Regions from separate parts of the Pseudarthrobacter sp. MDT1-56 genome, predicted to be linked through region 1. Evidence: riboswitches for the same ligand, from Rfam matches in the RefSeq annotation. Region 1 holds a riboswitch; the other holds the start of a gene.
The links. A riboswitch is a leader RNA that binds a small molecule or an ion and turns the genes downstream of it on or off. The one in region 1 is predicted to bind cyclic di-AMP.
Positions count from the first base shown of each region.

Region 2: it holds a riboswitch for cyclic di-AMP, as region 1 does, so the genes downstream of both, AC50YC_RS15360 (NlpC/P60 family protein) here and AC50YC_RS08565 (NlpC/P60 family protein) in region 1, are expected to answer to the same signal.

Region 1 covers NZ_JBWZCK010000005.1:56,098-61,069, forward strand. The annotation lists gene AC50YC_RS08555 (iron-dependent transcriptional repressor DtxR) at 1-147, shown strand, start outside; cyclic di-AMP (ydaO/yuaA leader) riboswitch at 296-504, shown strand; gene AC50YC_RS08560 (M23 family metallopeptidase) at 509-1,330, shown strand; cyclic di-AMP (ydaO/yuaA leader) riboswitch at 1,468-1,637, shown strand; gene AC50YC_RS08565 (NlpC/P60 family protein) at 1,947-2,747, shown strand; gene AC50YC_RS08570 (HNH endonuclease) at 2,968-3,468, shown strand; gene mobA (molybdenum cofactor guanylyltransferase) at 3,527-4,252, shown strand; gene AC50YC_RS08580 (DUF6457 domain-containing protein) at 4,236-4,523, shown strand; gene AC50YC_RS08585 (molybdopterin molybdotransferase MoeA) at 4,520-4,972, shown strand, end outside.
Region 2 covers NZ_JBWZCK010000011.1:21,354-26,325, forward strand. The annotation lists gene AC50YC_RS15340 (DUF5129 domain-containing protein) at 1-27, shown strand, start outside; gene AC50YC_RS15345 (DUF1918 domain-containing protein) at 33-224, opposite strand; gene AC50YC_RS15350 (serine hydrolase) at 285-1,235, opposite strand; gene AC50YC_RS15355 (dihydrofolate reductase family protein) at 1,779-2,366, shown strand; gene AC50YC_RS15360 (NlpC/P60 family protein) at 2,424-3,176, opposite strand; cyclic di-AMP (ydaO/yuaA leader) riboswitch at 3,181-3,351, opposite strand; gene AC50YC_RS15365 (hypothetical protein) at 3,553-3,822, shown strand; gene AC50YC_RS15370 (AfsR/SARP family transcriptional regulator) at 3,832-4,326, opposite strand; gene AC50YC_RS15375 (hypothetical protein) at 4,363-4,512, shown strand; gene AC50YC_RS15380 (hypothetical protein) at 4,616-4,915, shown strand.

The DNA.
Region 1 (4,972 bases):
CAGCTTGATGAGGGCGGCATCCGACCCGGCGCTTTGGTGGCACTGGAACGAGTGGGGGAGTACATCTCCGTGCGCGTGCCGGACATCGAAGGGGCCCTTGAGCTCCCGCCCGAGGTGGCTGCCCACGTCTTTGTTACCGTCGGTTAACTACCGATCACCGGCAACTCGTGGGACCACCCATGAGTTGTGCACAGGTCGATAACGGATTTATTACTGCACGGCTTAATCCCCTATAGTTGATCAGTAGTACCGATACCAAAGCGTTATCTGATCCGAGCCGAGCTCTGCCAGCGGATCAGACGCAGAACCACCTTCTGGCAGGGGCGGGGGAACCACTTCCGGCTGTTCAACAGCCTTGGGGTGAAGTCCGTCAGCGGCAAGCACTCTCCAGCAGGGAAGTCCCTTGATGCCTCTGTGCCTGGATGCTTGCCACAGCGGACCGGGTCTTTGATCTCTCTGACCCGAATCCGACAGCTAACTTCGCAGGCTCTCCAGAGAGGAACCGTTCTTGACCATCCAGACCGCCAGGGGCCGCCGTCGTGCGCACGGTCCCGCTCCGGAGCCGCGTCCGGCCGTCGCCGTCACGGCAGACCGCCCACGCGACGCGCACCGTGATGAACGCCGAGGCCGCCGCAGCCCATTCCGTCAGGTGACTGACTTCGCCGCGGCCAGCGGCGTCGGCCAAAAAGCTGGCATTGCACTGGCTGCCACGGGACTGGTCCTCACCGTCACCGTCCCCGCCACGGGCCCCGTCATGGCCACCGACGCCGGGACCTCCGCCGAATCCGTCTCTGCCGCGGTCCAGCCGGATGTCACCGCCGCCGAGGCCAAAATTGACTTCAACCGCACCGCCGTCACCACCCAGGGTGACCCGGACGGCAAGCTCAAGCAGTTGCTGAGCGCCCAGTCCGCCGGCTCCATCACCCGCGCCGCCTCCTCCGGCAGCCTCGGGGCGCCCCTGGTCCAAATGAATTCCTCGTCGCCCTTCGGCTACCGCGTCAGCCCCATCACCGGTGGTTCCGGAGAGTTCCACCGCGGACAGGACTATTCCGTCCAGTGCGGCACCGCTGTCCTTGCGGCCGCCAGCGGCACCGTAACCTTCACCGGATGGCATCCCCACGGCGGCGGAAACCGCGTGGTGATCGACCATGGAAACGGCCTGGAGACCACTTACAACCACTTGTCCTCAGCCAGCGTCAAGGTGGGCCAGCAGGTCACCCGCGGCGGTGTCGTGGCGATGAGCGGCACCACCGGCGCCTCCACCGGCTGCCACCTTCACTTTGAGGTCATGATCAACGGCGAAGTCGTCGATCCGACCGGCTGGCTCTAACCGAGCTGATGGGACACTCTCGCATTCCTGTGACACGCCGTGATCTGAATGTGACATTGAGCCCCAACTGCTGTACCGTTTGACCTACGCCAACTTTTCCGAAGTTGGCGCTCTTGAGTGGATTGCCTAGCTCTGCCACCGCTCAAGGTCCGTTCGCATTACATCGTCTGGCAGGGGCGGGGGAACCAATTTTGGCCTTCGAAAGAAGGCCTTGGGGTTAAGTCGCAAAGCTTCCCAGGAAGCAGCGCGGCCGGGTGACTCCCATCCGAATCCGACAGCTCACCTCGCAGGCATTGGGAGAGGCTACTTTCGTGTCTTCACGCCACAATGCTGCGCTTAACCGCGCTTGCGCGGCTCTAACGAGCCCGCTGAAATCCAACCTCCGCGTTGCCCTTGCCGGCGCCCGGAACGGATCTCACCCCGCCGACTCAATCTCTGCTGAGTCCGGCCCGCAGGCCATGCACCTGCAAGCAGTTCCCGCTTTTGGCGCGTCTTCGCAGTACACCCTTCGCTAAGTAACCCATTTCGGGGCGATCCGGCGTACCCCCAAGATGCCGGAGCGTCCTCAGCCCGCGCCCAAAAAGCGCGGACCCAGGATCACGAAAGAGAGAACTTAATGACTACTCGTGCAAACGCACGGCACCGCGCCGAGGTCACCAAGACCAACTCGCTGGCCGTCATTGCCAAGACCGTCGGCGACAACGCCGGTGGCATGGGTCGCCAGGCCGCAGTTATCGCTGCTGCCTCCGGCCTCGTCCTGACCAGCGGAATCGCAGCCAACGCTGCTGAGGCCAACGTTCAGCGCGAGTCCACCTCCGCTTCCACCCTCGAAGTCCAATCGGCCGCCCCGGCGACCATCTCGGCTGCTTCGACCATCGCGATCTCCTTCGAGAAGCCGGCCGTCACCACCACCCCGGCCCCCGTCGTCGAAGCCCCGAAGCCTGTAGTGAAGGTCCAGGAGGCTCCCACAGCAAACACGGCCAACGCTGCCAACACGGCCAAGACCGCCAGCACCAAGGTCGGCGCCACCGCCACCACGGCCGCCAGCACCACCGCCGCCAGCACCAAGGCTCCGGCCGTCGCCAGCGGCATGGGCGCCACGATCGCCGCTGCCGCCTACGCCCAGCTCGGCGTGGGCCAGGACTGCACCGCCCTCGCCACGAACTCGCTGGCTGCTGCGGGCATCAACTACCACGGCTGGCCGGCAGGTTACCTGTCCCTCGGCCGCACCGTAAGCGCCGGCGAGGCACAGCCGGGCGACCTCGCTTACTACCAGAACGGCGGCGCGGGCGTGGCCCACATCGCTGTTTACGTCGGCAACGGCAAGGCCGTCCACGGCGGCTGGAACGGTGGAACCACCTCCCTGCAGAGCGTCAACGTCGGCTCCGGCCCGGTCTTCATCCGCGTCGGCGGCTAAGACAGCGACAGCTAGCAACACAAAGGACCCCCGCCATTCGGCGGGGGTCCTTTGCGTTGCCAGGACGTGAACTTCAGCGGACACGAGCGGGGCGGGCAAAAAAGATTCGGTGAATTGGCATCTCCATGTTTACTCTTGTTTTGTCGATCCATAGCCCGACCATGCAGAGGGCAGCCGGCCCTCGTGCCCCTGGCGGGTGCGGCCGTGAAGAGGTATGCGGATGCGCACTCTCGTTCTGAATGCTGGATATGAACCGCTGGCGGTTGTGACCTTCCGCCGGGCGCTCGTCCTTGTGCTGACTGGAAAGGCCAGTGTCGTGGCGGAAGGCGACGATCCCGTCGTCGGTCCGCAGGACGTCCTGGGCCGGCCGTCGGTGATTCTCCTGAATCGCTACATCCGGCCCCGGTACAACACCGTGACGGCCGTGAGCCGCCGCGGGGTACTCCGCCGGGACGGACACCGCTGCGCCTACTGTGGCAAAGCCGCCCACACCATCGATCATGTCCAGCCCAAATCCAGGGGCGGTGCGGATTCCTGGGAAAACCTCGTCGCTGCCTGCCTGCGGTGCAACAACGCCAAAGGCGACCACACCCCGGGGGAAATGGGCTGGAAGCTCGGCTTCAGCCCCGCGCCGCCCAAGGGCACGACCTGGCAAATCAAGGAGCTCGAGAAGCCGACCCCGGCCTGGGATCCCTTCCTCCTGCCGGAATCCGCTGCCTGACACGGCGCGCCCCGGCCGCTGCGCCAGGGCAGGACCTATAGCCAGTTAGGCTGGGCCGGTGGAATTCGACGCTGTCATTCTGTCCGGGGGCAGGTCGTCCCGGCTGGGAGGCGTGCCCAAATCCGGTCTGATGCACGACGGCGCCACCCTCCTGGAGCGCGCCCTGCAGGCCGCTCGCGGCGCGGCCGCGGTCGCCGTCGTCGGGCCTGACCCGGGAACCCTGCCCGAGGGTGTGCTGAGCTGCCGGGAGGAGCCGGCCTTTGCGGGCCCCGCCGCAGCCGTCGCCGCGGGACTCGCCGCGCTGGACCGGCACCGCAGCCGCGACCCCCGCCACCCCGCCGCGGCAGCGCTGACGCTGGTCCTCGCCGTCGACATGCCCCGGGCGGATGCCGCCGTCCGAACGCTGCTGGCAGCCGCTGCGGAAGCCGCTCCGGGCGACGGGCTGATGGCAGTGTCCGCTGATGGGCGCCGGCAGCCGCTGGTCGGGCTTTATAGCACGGCTGCGCTACAACACAGCGTAGCCGAAGCCAGGCAGCGCGGCGCGCTCGAAAATGCCTCCGTATTCGCCCTTCTTGCTAGGCTGGAGGTGCGGGAAGTCAGCGTCCCCAGGGGGTCCACGGATGATGTGGATACCTGGGACGATGCCTCCGCGTTAGGGGTGACCGGGCCGACTGACGGCCACGGCTTCGACGGCCATCACCGCGACAGCCATGGACCAGGCATAAGGCCCAGGGATCCCCGGCTGAACTCGACTTTGGAGGCAAACGGTGAAAACCCAGGATGAAACACTCGAAGACTGGTGCCGTGCCCTGCTTCAGGCCCTGGAACTGGAAGACGTCGAGGTTGACGTGAACGAAGTCCTGGCCCTGGCCGGGGTGGCGGCGCACTCCGTGGTGCGCCCTGCCGCGCCTTTGACCACGTTTATTGCCGGCTTCGCGGCGGGCCTGGCCTCGGGCTCCGGCCAGGCCACGGATGCCGTCTCAATGCAGGCCGCGATGGGCGTTGCCCGCAAACTGGCCAAAGACTACGCAGCCAACGAAGCCTCCGGGGCATGACACCTGAACCCCCTCACGGCAGTGCAGCTGCCGCGGGGGATGAGCCTGCGCCCCATCGGCACCTCGCGCACACTTGGCAGGAAGCCCGGCAGCTCGCCTTCGACTGCGCGACGCCCATCCCCGCCGCCCCCGTGCTTCTTCGCGATGCGCTGGGGCGGAAACTCGCCGCCGACGCGGAAGCGCTCGTGGACATGCCGCACTACGCCTCGTCCGCCATGGACGGCTGGGCCGTCAACGGCAGCGGACCGTGGATCCTCGCGGAACCCGGCCAGCGGCTGGCTCCGCACCAGGCCAGCCCGATCGTCACCGGCGGGCTGATTCCTCCCGGGGCTAAGGCCGTGCTGCGGAGCGAAAGCGGCACCATTGCCGCCGATGAGGACGGGCTGCCGGTCCTGCAGCTCGGCGGCGGCGCGAAGCCCGGCGAGCCGCGGAACGGCGAGCACATCAGG
Region 2 (4,972 bases), on a different contig from region 1:
GGCTCCGGCAGTTCATCGAGCTTCTAGCGGGATCAGGCGTCCCTGCTGCGTTCGACGACGAAATCGCCGCCGGGGAACAGGATGGTCTCGTGGCCGTCGTCAAACCTGACGTGATAGGGCGGGGCCCCGTCTGCCCCCTTGACCTCCAGGATTTCCCCGTGCCGGTCCGCTGACTCGACCGTGGTGCCACGGATGATGATGCGGTCTCCCTGGGCTGCTTTCATGTCGTTCACCTCCTTTTCCAGCGTACGGTTGTGTGTCCTACCGGGGAACGGTCACTGTCGTCAGAAGAGTCCGGCGGCGACTGTGCCGGTCAGTTCCTGGAAGACGCGGGTGCGGGCAGCCTCCGCGTCCCGGCCCAGCGTGTAGACGACGAACACGTACGCCCGGTCCCCTTGCACCAGGATGCTCGCGTCGTGCAGGTAGCCGTTAAGGAGTCCGTACTTGTGGAAGACGCTGACATCCGCGGGTGCGGCGGCCGGGATCAGTGATTCGTAGTTGGTTTTCTGCATGTAGGACAGCAATTGGGCGGTGTTGACCGCGTTGAGCAGCCGGCCGCTGTACAGCTCGGACAGAATCTGTGCCATCTCCGCCGGAGTCAGGCTGTTCACGGTCCGGTCATAGGGAATGCCGATCGAGGCGGCATAGTTAGTCAGTCCCGTGTGGCCCACGGCGGCGAGGATCAACGCCCACGACTCGTTGTTGCTTTGCTGGACCATTTGCCGGATCTGCTGGCCGGCGGTGGATGCCCCCATCGGGGTTCCCAGCGAGGCCTTGCCGGTTTCCACCAGATGGTAGTAGGCGGCGGCGGCGAGGATCTTCCCGGTGCTCGCGGCCACGAACTTGGTCTTGACCCCGTATTCGTGCACCGCCCCGTCAGCCACATCGATCAGGGCAACGCCCACCTGGTAGCCGCTGTAGGCCGCGATCACGGCGTTGATTTCCGCGTCCAGCGCCGGCCCGATGGCGGGCGCGGCGGGCGTGACGGCGGCGGGTGACGGCGTCGGGGGTACTGCCGTGGGCGTTCCGCCGCTCTCGCTCGAGCCGGCGGCGGACAACGGGTCGGCTGCTCCGGCGGAACCTGCTGGGGCTGACGCGGACGTAGCCGGCGCGGCCCCGGCGTCGGACGGACCCCGGCCCTGGATGGTGCCGTAAACGGCCCCGGCCGTGATCAGGCCAAGAACGGTAACCAGCGCGATCAGGAACTGCGGGCGGATCCCGCCCAAGCGGCTCAACAGGCGCGGCCCGGATCCCTGTGCCGCCTCATGTGTGTGTCGGCCGCTGCTGTAGTGCCGGCCGGGGCCCCAGGATTCCACTAGGCTTCAGCCCCGGGACATCATCGGGGGCGTGACGTCGGCTGACGCCACAGGCAGGCTCTTGGGCATGCGTTTCCTCCGAAAGTAAAGAACCGCGGCGCGGCTTCAAATTTCCTGCATTCTTCTACCGGCAGGGCCTGAGCGCAAGGGGCCACGCCCGCGGGACCCTGGATCAGCCGGCTAGCTCCTGCCGACGGAAACGAAGTTCCCGCTGTGCCCCGTGCAACGGAGAGCCCGTAAAAGGCAGGTCCTCGAGCCGGATCCCGGCAGCTGCGGCGCCGGAAGCCGCCACATTCGGCAAGATGCTGCCGGTCAGGATCACTTTGACACGGCCGCAGGCGGGGTGAACTCCGGAACGGCAATAAGCTGCCGCCCGGCGTCGGACCTTCCCGTCCCCTGCCGCAGCTGCGGGGCGCGGCGTACGCTGGAACCCCGGCCGGCAGTTTCGGAAAGGAGCCCGTGATGCGCAAGGTCATCCTGATGATGCAGGTATCCCTGGACGGATTCATAGAGGGTCCGGACCGGGACCTGAGCTGGCACCGGGTGGATGATGAACTGCACCGCCACTTCAACGATGAACTCCGGACCATGGGCGCTTTCCTGGACGGCCGTGTCAGCTATGAACTGATGGCCGACTACTGGCCGACGGCCGACCAGGACCCCTCAAGCACCCCCACGGAGGCCGACTTCGCGGGGATCTGGCGGGACATGCCGAAAATCGTCTACTCCAGGACCCTGGCGTCGGCCGGGTGGCATACCGAGGTGGTGCGCGACGTCGTCGCCGAGGACATTGCGAGGCTCAAGGAAGAGCCCGGCGGTGATCTGGCGCTGGGCGGCGCCAATCTGTCCGCGTCTTTCAGACGGCTCGGGCTGATCGACGAGTATCGGATCTATGTGCACCCGGTCCTGGTCGGACGGGGCACGCCCCTTTTCCAGGAGACGGACGTGATGACGCCACTGAGGCTGCTGGAGAGCCGTCCGTTCGGCAACGGTGTGGTGTTGCTGAGGTATGCATCGGAGCCGGACCCCGGGCAAGCTGAAGGCCGGTGATCTGCTGCCCCCAAGGCAACCGATCGACCGGCCTTCGACATGCTGTGAGCGGTGCTGCTAGCCGGCGCGGACGAACGTCACGGGACCGGTGGCGGTCAGCCAGGACAGCGGGTGCGTCATGGTGGCGTTGACGCCGTTCATGCCGCCGCTGATGGCCTGGCCGTTGCCGGCGTAGATGGCGACGTGGCCGGACTGGACGATGATGTCGCCGGGCTGGGGATCAGCGACGACCTTGCCGTACTTCATGAAGGCCGTCGGGCCGATGTCACCGACCGCGATACCGGCAGCGTTCAGGGCCTTCTCCACCACGGCGGTGCAGTCCTGCGTGATGCCGATCTGGCCGTACGCGACGGCCAGCAGGGTGGCGTTGACTCCACCGGCCGCCGGGGCGGCAGCGGCGGGGGCGGGTGCGGCCTGGACCTTCACCGTCGCCTTGGCGGCGGCAGCGGGGGCAGGCGCCGGGGCGGGTGCCGCCGGGGCCTTAGCTGCCGGTGCCTTCGGAGCGGCGACAGGCTTGGGTGCCTCGACCACGGGAGCCGGAGCAGTCTCAACGGCCGGGCGCTCGAACGTGATCTGGACGGCGGAGTCCGCCATGACCGGCGCGGAAACCAGGCCTTGGACGTCAACGGACGACGCCGGTGCGGAATCCCGCTCGGTCGGTGCATCGGCTGCATTCGCGGCCATGGCGCCGCTGAGCACCATTCCGGAAGCGGCTACAAGAACTGCGGCCTGGCGGCCGATGGTACCGGCGGCGCGGCGTTTGCTGCGAAGATCGGCGCGTTTGGGCGCACGGGTATTGCTAAAAGTCATTGAAGAAGCCTCTCCCAATGCCTGCGAGGTGAGCTGTCGGATTCGGATGGGAGGCACCCGGCCGCACGCTGGCCCGATCATGACGGGCCGTGCGGCTTCACCCCAAGACCCCTGGAGAACAGCGGGTCAAAATTGGTTTCCCCGTCTCTGCCGGACGTTGCTGCGAGTTATCCCCAAGCCGCGGCAGAGTTAGGCAATCGGCTGGGGAGAGCCCGTCTCGGAAACAACAGGCACCTAACAACGGTAACGGAATGATTACGGAGTGTCACATCGGCACAGTGGCGGGCGGTGGTGACCGGCGTCCGGCCGGCCCCGCCGGACCCCGCCGCGGGCATAGGATGATGCCATCACCGTTCCCCCGAAGCGGAGGCCCAAAATGGACAGTCCCGACGTCATCAGGCACTGTGTCGCCATCTGCCAGCTGAGCAGTCAGCCGCCGGCGGACTTCAATGTCAACACCGAGCTGCTGGTGCTGGAAAACGGGGAGGTCCACGTGTCCACCTGGGACGCCGAACCCCGTGACGGCGGCTTTGACGTGCATGTCCTGAACGACCGCGTGGATGCCCTCGGCTTTATGGTGATCACGGATTGGGAATTCTTCGACGAAAAGGCCTATGCCGTGGTGGAACGCCGGCCGGGACGCTGAGCCCGATCCTCACTGGCGGGGAACCCGGGACACGCCACGGACCCGCTCCAGCAGCCTCGGCGATGGCCGCAATCCCAGCTCGGTCCACAGCAACGAACTGTATTGCCGAAGGTACTCATGGGCGGCAGCGACGTTCCCCTCATCGAGGCAGATATCGATAAGGACGGCGTGCACGGATTCACGGAGCGGCTCGATGGCCTTGGCCCGCAGCGCCGCATCGATTGCTTCCGGATAGCGGCCCAGGGTTCGCAGCCGGACCGCCAGTGCCTCCAGTGCGTGCAACTGCACCTGGCGAAGGCGTTCCCGCTCTATCAGAAGCCAGTCTTCATCCCACTCCGGCAACAGGTCCCCGGTCAGCGGCGAGCTGTTGGTGTCGTCGACCGACAAGTCCCCGCCGGGTGCCAGCAGCCTGGCGGCCTGCGCCCGGCACAACTGGAGATCCGTCACCACGCCGTCGCCGAGCGCCAGTTCGCTTCGGCCCGCAGAAATGAGGGACCCGTGCACCGAACGGATTCTCCACAGCGCAGTGCGGAGGCTTCCGTGGCCATGATCCGCGCTGGAATCCGCCCACAATTTAGCTATTACCGCCTGCCGGGAACATTTCACACCGTCCTGGCGGGCAATTGCAAGAAACGCCAGGACGCGCTGGGCATGAATGGGCAGCTGAAGCTCTTTATGCGCGAGCAATAGGGAAAAACCGTTCAAGAGGAGCAGGCCCGGTTGACCTTCCGATTCCGAATCTGCGACGGAACTTTGACTTACTGCAGACGTCATTTTATTACCCCACGGAGATATGACGCGGAAAGATTCAGGAAACGGCCACGGCATACGCGGCGATCGGCAACATTGCTACGCAGCGTTGACGTCTAGGAAGGAACTTGGGCGGATCATTTCCGCCATGAAAGCCGATTGTTCCGTGATATTACTGCGCCTCTGGCGGAACCCACAAGGGGTGTTTATTCGGGTACGGACCGCAAACGGCAGCCGGCGGGAATGGGTGGTTTCCGGGACTGTCGAACTCGTTATGTTGCTCGAAGCACTTATTGCCGAGCTTGAAAATGAGCCGGTGACGGGAATGGAGACAGAAGATTGACGGTGGAAAACACAGAAGTCCCCGAAGCTGAAAACAATATCCCGTAAGGAGGGTGTC